DNA from 2 places in the Streptomyces sp. WAC05292 genome. Region 1 is predicted to be linked to the other one. Evidence: riboswitches for the same ligand, from Rfam matches in the RefSeq annotation. Region 1 holds a riboswitch; the other holds the start of a gene.
The links. Region 1 has a riboswitch for S-adenosylmethionine ahead of thrC (threonine synthase). Riboswitches for the same ligand answer to the same signal wherever they lie in the genome.

Region 1 (4,222 bases):
CGCGGACGATGTTCTTCGACAGTTCCGTGCGGTCCACGCGGACGATCGTCTTGCGGTCGCCGATCGCGGCCCGCAGCTCGGCGAGCCGTTCGTCGACCTCGGGCCGGCCGGCGAGCCGCCGCAGTTCGTCGGCGTCGACGCCGAGCGGGAAGACCGCCACGTCGGTGCGGCGGTGCCGTACGGGGCCGAGGGGGTTCTTCGCGACGTACCGTTCGCCGCCGGTCCCGGCCGGCATCATCGGCTCGGCGGTGCCCCGCTCGTCGTCGAGGCGGGCGGAGCCGAGGAAGGAGTGAGCCCACGCCCAGGTGTGGAAGCCCAGCAGGTCGGCGCCGAGCATGCCCCACAGCAGGTCGGCGCGGATGTCGTCGGGGAGCATCTGCAGGAATTCGTGGGAGGCCCACGGGGTGTGCGTGAAGTGGGCGATGCGCAGGTCGGGGCGGAGTTCGCGGAGCATGCCGGGGACGAGGGCGAGGTGGTAGTCCTGCACGAGCACGCAGGCGCCCTGCCCGGCCTCCTCGGCGAGGGCTTCGGCGAAGGCCCGGTTGTAGGCGGTGTACGCCTCCCACTGGCGGCGGAAGGCGGCGTCGAAGACGGGGGTGCGCGGGATGTCGTACAGGTGGTGGTGGGTGAACCAGAGGACGGAGTTGGCGATGCCGTTGTACGCGGCGTCGTAGGTGTCGGGATCGATGTCCAGCATCCGGACGCCGGGCTCGGCGACGCCGCGGCGGACGGCCTCGCGGTCGCCCGGGGAGAGGGCGGCGCAGATCCACAGCGCGCCCGGCTGCTCGGCCAGGGCGGCCGACAGCCCGGAGACGAGGCCGCCTCCGCCGCGGCGGGCACCGAGGGTGCCGTCGGAGTCGAGGTCGTAGGAGAGCGGACCGCGGTTCGCGGCGACGAGTACCTGGGAAGCCATGCGGCGAACCTAGCCCGGCCCGCGCCCGCTCAAACGTCCGGTTTCACCCGTGTTCGCCCGCCGTCACGCCACGCGTCGGACCGTGTACTCCTCGATGTCGGCCATGGGCGGCCGCTCCTCGGTGTCCACGGGGTGGGTGCGCGGTTCGAAGCCGTGCGGCCCGCGTTCGAACTGGGTCAGCGCCGGCCGCACCTGCGGGTGCCCCCGGCGGTGGCCGGGGGAGTGCCCGCGGGAGAGCCGCAGTTGCGCGGTGCGGTAGATCGCGGCGGCCATCCGGCCCAGCGCCTGCCCGTCCTGGTGCCGGTGGAGCCGGACGCCCACGTCCACCTGGGCGAGGGCGTCGAGCCCGACGGTGTGCAGGGCGTCGACGAGGAGGCCCAGCTCGACGCCGTAGCCGACGGGGAACGGCAGCCGCTCCAGCAGGCTGCGGCGGACGGCGTACTCGCCGCCGAGCGGCTGGACGAAGCCGGCGAGCCGCGGCCAGTGCAGGTTGAGCAGGGGGCGGGCGACGAGTTCGGTGACGCGGCCGCCCTGGCCGGGGGCGTCGCCGAGGGGGCGGTCGTACATGGCCTTGACGAAGTGCACGTCGGGCTCGGTCAGCAGCGGGCCGACGATGCCGGTGACGAACGCGGCGGAGAAGTCGCGCAGGTCGGCGTCGACGAAGCAGACGACGTCCCCGGTGGTGGCCAGCAGCGAGCGCCACAGCACCTCGCCCTTGCCGGGGACGGCCGGGATGCGGGGCAGGATGTCGTCGCGGTGGACGACCGTGGCGCCGGCCTTCGCGGCGACCTCGGCGGTGCGGTCGGCGGATCCGGAGTCGACGACGACGAGCTCGTCGACGAGCGGGTACGGCAGCCCGTCGACGAGTTCGCGCCGGATGACCTCGACGATGTCGCCGACGGTCGCCTCCTCGTCGAGGGCGGGCAGGACGACGCTGACCCTGGTGCCGGCCGCGCGTTTGGCGGCCAGCAGCTGGTCGAGCGGCCGGTCGGCCGCGGACCAGGAGCGGTCCGCGAGCCAGCGCTCCACCTCTTCCAGCACGTTCGGCTCTCCCTGCTTCCCTCGGCCGGTTCGGCCGAAAAATGATCCATCTCGCGCTTCGGACGGCTGTCTCAACCGCTCGGAGCTTCGGTTACAGTCTTGAACAACGCGAAGGACCGCCGCATGCCGGGGGTCCTTCCGACAAATGCCGGGGTGCGCCGTCGCGCGCCCCGCGCCATACCGCTCATCCAGAGGGGCAGAGGGACACGGCCCGTTGAAGCCCCGGCAACCCTCCAGTCGGTTTCCCGCCGCTGCGTGCAGCAGCAGCGAGGTCCCCGGCTAGGGAAGGTGCCAATTCCGTCTCATGGCGAAGTGCGCCATGGGGAAGATGAGGAGAAAGGGCCTCGCCGATCATGGCTGCACAGACCGTTGCCGTACCTTCCGCCGGAACCTCCGCTTCTGCGCCCTCCGTGGACCTCGGCCCCGCGGCCGGGCTTTCCTGTCGCGAGTGCGGCACCCGCTTCGAGCTCGGACCCATTTTCGCCTGCGCCGAGTGCTTCGGGCCCCTCGAAGTCGCGTACGAGCTGCCGACCGGCGACCCGGAGGCGCTGCGCGCGGCGATCGAGGCCGGCCCGAACAACATCTGGCGCTACGCCCCCCTGCTGCCCGTCCCCGCGGACGTGGCCTCCAAGCCGAGCCTGAACCCGGGCTTCACCAAGCTCGTCGATGCCGAGAACCTGGCCAAGGAGCTGGGCGTCACCGGCAAGCTGTACGTCAAGGACGACTCCGGCAACCCGACGCACTCCTTCAAGGACCGCGTCGTCGCGATCGCGGTCGAGGCCGCCCGCGCCTTCGGCTTCACCACCCTGTCCTGCTCCTCCACGGGCAACCTGGCCGGCGCGGTCGGCGCCGCCGCGGCGCGCGCCGGCTTCCGCTCCTGCGTGTTCATCCCGCACGACCTGGAGCAGGGCAAGGTCGTCATGGCGGGCGTGTACGGCGGCGACCTCGTCGGCATCGAGGGCAACTACGACGACGTGAACCGCTTCTGCTCCGAGCTCATCGGCGACCCGCTGGGCGAGGGCTGGGGCTTCGTCAACGTCAACCTGCGCCCGTACTACGGCGAGGGCTCGAAGACGCTGGCGTACGAGATCTGCGAGCAGCTCGGCTGGCGGCTGCCCGACCAGATCGTGGTGCCGATCGCCTCCGGCTCGCAGCTCACCAAGATCGACAAGGGTCTGCAGGAGCTCGTGAAGCTGGGCCTGGTCGAGGACCGGCCGTACAGGGTCTTCGGCGCGCAGGCCGAGGGCTGCTCCCCGGTGTCGACCGCGTTCAAGGCCGGCCACGACGTGGTCCGCCCGCAGAAGCCGAACACGATCGCGAAGTCCCTCGCGATCGGCAACCCGGCGGACGGCCCGTACGTGCTGGACATCGCGCGCCGCACCGGCGGCTACGTCGAGGACGTCACCGACGAGCAGGTCGTCGAGGCCATCAAGGTCCTGGCCCGGACCGAGGGCATCTTCGCGGAGACCGCCGGCGGCGTGACCGTCGGCGTGACGAGGAAGCTGATCGAGAACGGGCAGCTCGACCCCTCGCTGACCACCGTCGTCCTCAACACCGGCGACGGCCTGAAGACCCTGGAGGCGGTGGCCGCCGACAGCGGGCAGACCGCCGTGATCCGCCCGAGCCTGGACGCGTTCCGCGCCGCCGGCCTGGCCTGACCCTCCCCTGCACCCCGCTGCACCCCGCGCCCGGAAAGGCAGAAGCGCCATGAGCGTCAACGTCCGCATCCCCACCATCCTGCGCACCTACACCGGCGGCCAGGCCGAGGTGCCCGCCGAGGGCGCCACCCTCGCCGAGGTCATCGCGTCGCTGGACGCGAACCACCCCGGGATCGCCGCGCGCGTCCTGGACGACCAGGGCAGGCTGCGCCGCTTCGTGAACGTGTACGTCAACGACGACGACGTCCGCTTCGAGGGCGGGCTGGAGGCGGCGACGCCGGACGGCGCGGGCGTGTCCATCATTCCGGCCGTCGCCGGCGGCTGCTGACCGCACGCACGCACCCTTACGCACGCGCACGACCCCGATTACCCCCTCCGGCAAAAAGCGGAGGGGGTAATTCTGCTTGGTTGGGCGCGGTAGAGTTGGGGAAGTCCCCTCCGCTGTTCTTGCCCGCCGCATATGAACGGGTCGCGTGATGGGTGACATTGAGTCAATGTGCGGGTGCGTTATGGGGCTTTGGCGCGATATGCCAGGTCCGAGTTGCCCGGGAATATGACAAATTTTCGGTCTATTTTCCGCTTTCGGTGTGACCAGATTTCTCGTCGGATT
Region 2 (4,222 bases), on a different contig from region 1:
CCCGCAGCTGGCCGGCCGTCCTCGACGCCCTGCTCTCCGGCCGCGACCTGCACTCCGACGACACGGCGTGGGCCATGGACCGGATCATGCGGGGCGAGGCCAGCGACGCCCAGATCGCCGGCTTCATGGTGGCCCTGCGGGCCAAGGGGGAGACCGTCGAGGAGATCAACGGCCTCGTGCGGACCATGTACGCGCACGCCAACCTGATCGAGGTGCCGGGCCGGACGGTGGACATCGTCGGCACCGGCGGCGACGGCGCGAAGACCGTCAACATCTCGACGATGTCGTCGGTCGTGGTGGCCGGCACCGGCGCGAAGGTGGTCAAGCACGGCAACCGGGCCGCGTCCTCCGCGAGCGGCGCCTCGGACGTCCTGGAGAAGCTCGGCGTCAACCTGGACCTGACCCCCGCCCGGGTGGTCGAGGTCGCCGAGGAGGCCGGGATCACCTTCTGCTTCGCGGTGAAGTTCCACCCGGCGCTGCGGCACGTCGCCGCCGCCCGGCGGGAGCTCGGGATCCGGACCACCTTCAACTTCCTCGGCCCGCTCACCAACCCGGCGCGGGTGCGGGCCCAGGCGACCGGCGTGGCCGACGCCAGGGTCGCGCCCATCGTGGCGGGCGTCCTCGCCGAGCGGGGCTCCTCGGCGCTGGTCTTCCGCGGTGACGACGGCCTGGACGAGCTGACGACGACGGCGACCTCCCGCGTGTGGTGGGTCCGCGACGGGCGGGTGCAGGAGCAGGGCTTCGACCCGCGCGACGTCGGCATCGACCTGGTCGACGTGGCGGAGCTGCGGGGCGCGGACGCCTCGTACAACGCCGACGTCGCCCGGCGGCTGCTGGCCGGCGAGAGCGGCCCCGTGCGCGACGCCGTGCTGCTGAACTCCGCGGCCGCGCTGGTCGCCCTGGAGCCGGGCACGGGGACCCTGGAGGAGCAGATCGGGGCGGGCATCGCGCGCGCGGCCGAGTCCATCGACTCCGGGGCCGCGCGGGCCGCGCTGGAGCGGTGGGTGGCCGCCACCAACGCCTGACGGCTCCCCGGCCCCTGCCGGGCGTGTTCCGGCCGGGCCCCGGTCCGCATGGCGGACCGGGGCCTTGTGCGTGCCGGATCTTGTGGCAGGATGCTCACCAGGTCACGAGTGACAGCGTCTTGGCCCCGGCCTGCTGTCCGGCAACCCTCCTTCCGTGGCGGGGTGCCCCGGGTGATGACCAGGCCGTGGGCAGCGAGGTCCGCGGCAAGCGCGGATCCCTCGACACCAGGGGTCCTGGTCTCTCGAGGAGCGTTTTCCGTGAGCAAGCGAATGCGATAGGGCGTACCGCCCCTTCTTCACCCCTCGGACCGGCTCCTTCCGCGTACCCGTGCGTGTGCGCCGCGGCCGGCCCCGAGGCCTTCCCCGTACCCCGGACGGCGCAGCGCCGTACCCGCGTACGGGTGGTTTCCGAAGCCATTCAGCCCTGCAGCCGGGAGATTCCGCCATGTCCGCAACCCTGCACACCGCAGCCATCACCACCGCCGCCGCCGCTGACGCCGCGGCCGACGCCGACGCCTGCGGCGCCGCCTGTGCCGGGCCGCTGCCCGTCCTCGGCCGGGACGTCACCGTCCCGCTCGTCACCGGCGGCGAGACCGTCTACGCCGCCCTCGACTACGCCGCCAGCGCCCCCGCCCTCCAGCGCGTCTGGGACGACGTCGCCGCGTACGCCCCCTACTACGGCAGCGTGCACCGCGGCGCCGGCTACCTCTCCCAGCTGTCCACCGACCTCTTCGAGCAGAGCCGGGCCGCCGTCGCCGCCTTCCTCGACTGCCGCCCCTCCGACCAGGTCGTCTTCACCCGCTCCACCACCGACTCCCTGAACCTCCTCGCCGCGGCCCTCCCCGCCGACTGCCGCGTCTTCGTCTTCGAGACCGAGCACCACGCGGCGCTGCTGCCCTGGAGGGACGGGCAGGTCACCCATCTCGACGCGCCCCGCACCCCCGCCGAGGCCGTCGCCACCCTGGAGCGGGCCCTCGCCGACCGCGACCCTTCCCCCGGCCCTGCCCTCGTCTGCGTCACCGGGGCCTCCAACGTCACCGGCGAGCTGTGGCCCGTCCGGGAGCTCGCGGCGGCAGCCCACGCCCACGGCGCCCGGATCGTCCTCGACGCCGCCCAGCTCGCCCCGCACCACCCGGTCTCCGTACGCGGCCTCGACGTCGACTGGGTCGCCTTCTCCGGGCACAAGCTGTACGCGCCGTTCGGCTCCGGCGTGCTGGCCGGCCGGGCCGACTGGCTGCAGCAGGCCCGCCCCTACCTGGCCGGCGGCGGGGCCTCCCGCACCGTGGCCCGCCGCGAGGACGGCGGCGTCGACGTCGCATGGCACACCGGGGCCGCCCGGCACGAGGCCGGCTCGCCCAACGTCATCGGCGCCTACGCGATCGCGTCCGCCTGCCGGGCCCTGACCGAGGCCGGCTTCGACACCCTCGTCGCCCGAGAGCGCCGGCTCGTCGCGCGGATCCGGGAGGGACTCGCCGCCCTGCCCGAGGTGCGGGTGCTGTCCCTCTTCGGGGACGACGCCCCGCGGGTCGGCGTCATCTCCTTCGTCGTGGAGGGCTGGAACAGCTCCCACTTCGCCGCCGCGCTGTCCGCCGAGTACGGCATCGGCGTCCGCGACGGCCTCTTCTGCGCCCACCCGCTGGTGCGCACCCTGCTGGGCGGCGCCCCCCAGGAGCCCGGCGCCTGCGACGCCCCCGAGGCGCGGCAGCCGGGGGAGCGGTCGCTGAACGCGATCCGCGTCAGCTTCGGCGCGGGCACCCCCGACGAGCACGTCGACCGCTTCCTGCGGGCCGTGCGGGAACTCGTCGCCGACGGGGCGAAGTGGCAGTACCGCACCGAGGACGGCCGCTGCGTCCCGGCGGTCTGACGGCGCCCGGCGGGCCGCCCCGGGCGGCGGGGCTCCGGGCGGCGGGGCTCCGGACGGCGGGGCCTCAGGCGTCCAGGCCGATGGCGAAGGCGGCTTCCAGGTCGTGCTGGGAGTAGGTGCGGAACGCCACGTGCGTGTCCGTCGCCTCGACACCGGGGATCTTGCTGATGCGGCCGGGGATGATGTCCGCGAGGTCGTCGTGGCGGGCCACGCGGACCAGCGCGATCAGGTCGTACGTCCCGGTGACGGAGTAGACCTCGCTGACGTTCTCCAGCGCCGCGATCGACTCGGCGATCTCGGGGATGCGGTCCACGCTGGTCTTGATGAGCACGATCGCGGTGATCACGGCTGGCTGTCTCCCTCGGTGGCCGTCGCTGATCGCCTCACTCTAGCCGCCCTGCCCCAGCGCACCCACGCGAGGAGGAAGCCCAGGGAGAAGCCCACCAGGTGCGCCAGGTACGCCACCCCCGGCCCGCTGCCCGCCCGGTGCGCGGCCACCCACTGCAGGGCGAACCAGAACAGCAGCACCAGCCACGCGGGCAGCCGCAGCGGCAGGAAGTACAGGAACGGGAACAGGGCGGTCACCCGGGCCCGCGGGAAGAGGAGCAGGAACGCCCCCAGGACCGCCGAGATGGCCCCCGAGGCGCCGACCAGCGTCTCCTGCGAGGAGGCGTTGGCGGCCGCGTACCCGGCGAGGGCCAGGTAGCCGGTGCCCACGTAGAAGCACAGGAACGCCGGTCGCCCCATCCGCTCCTCCGCCATCGCGCCGAAGACGCGCAGGAACAGCATGTTGCCGAGCAGGTGCAGCCAGCTGCCGTGCAGGAACAGCGCGGTCAGCGGAGTCAGCAGCGCCCGCGGCGAGCCCTGCGCGAGCTCGGCCGGGACGACGCCCCACCGCCGGAAGTGGGCGGTGCCCGCCTCCAGCAGCTGCCCGCCCGTGCCATAGGACGGATTGAGCCCGGAAGCCGGGCCCAGCAGGAACACGGCGCAGCAGCCCGCGATCAGCGCGTGCGTGGCCACCGGGCCCCCGGCCGCCGCCCGCACGGCCCGCCACTTTGCGATCATGCGGTCGAGCATGGCCCGACCGGCCCTCCCCGCCGCACCGGCAGGCCGTAGGGTTACGTGCTGCGGGCCGCCGATTCGCGCGGACGGCGGCTTTAATCGAAAGAGCTATGAAGGAGAGTGCGGCCTGATGACGGTTCCCCTGCCGACCGCGACCACCCGGTGGCGCTGCACGCTGTGCGGCAACCTGACGCGCTTCGACGTCACCCGTTCGTCGAAGGTCGTCGAGTACGTCCACCTGGACCTTGCCGGGGAGCCCAAGGTCGAGGAG

Region 2: linked by a shared signal. The riboswitch ahead of EF903_RS11710 (aminotransferase class V-fold PLP-dependent enzyme) and the one ahead of thrC (threonine synthase) in region 1 are both predicted to bind S-adenosylmethionine.

What each region holds. Positions count from the first base shown of each region.
Region 1 is NZ_RPSE01000220.1:5,166-9,387, reverse strand. Features, by position in the region: gene EF903_RS21215 (trehalose-6-phosphate synthase) at 1-913, opposite strand, end outside; gene EF903_RS21210 (glucosyl-3-phosphoglycerate synthase) at 977-1,954, opposite strand; SAM riboswitch class I at 2,136-2,289, shown strand; gene thrC (threonine synthase) at 2,308-3,612, shown strand; gene EF903_RS21200 (MoaD/ThiS family protein) at 3,662-3,940, shown strand.
Region 2 is NZ_RPSE01000076.1:4,115-8,336, reverse strand. Features, by position in the region: gene trpD (anthranilate phosphoribosyltransferase) at 1-1,025, shown strand, start outside; SAM riboswitch class IV at 1,126-1,242, shown strand; gene EF903_RS11710 (aminotransferase class V-fold PLP-dependent enzyme) at 1,471-2,889, shown strand; gene EF903_RS11705 (Lrp/AsnC family transcriptional regulator) at 2,954-3,235, opposite strand; gene EF903_RS11700 (rhomboid family intramembrane serine protease) at 3,232-3,954, opposite strand; gene EF903_RS11695 (hypothetical protein) at 4,082-4,222, shown strand, end outside.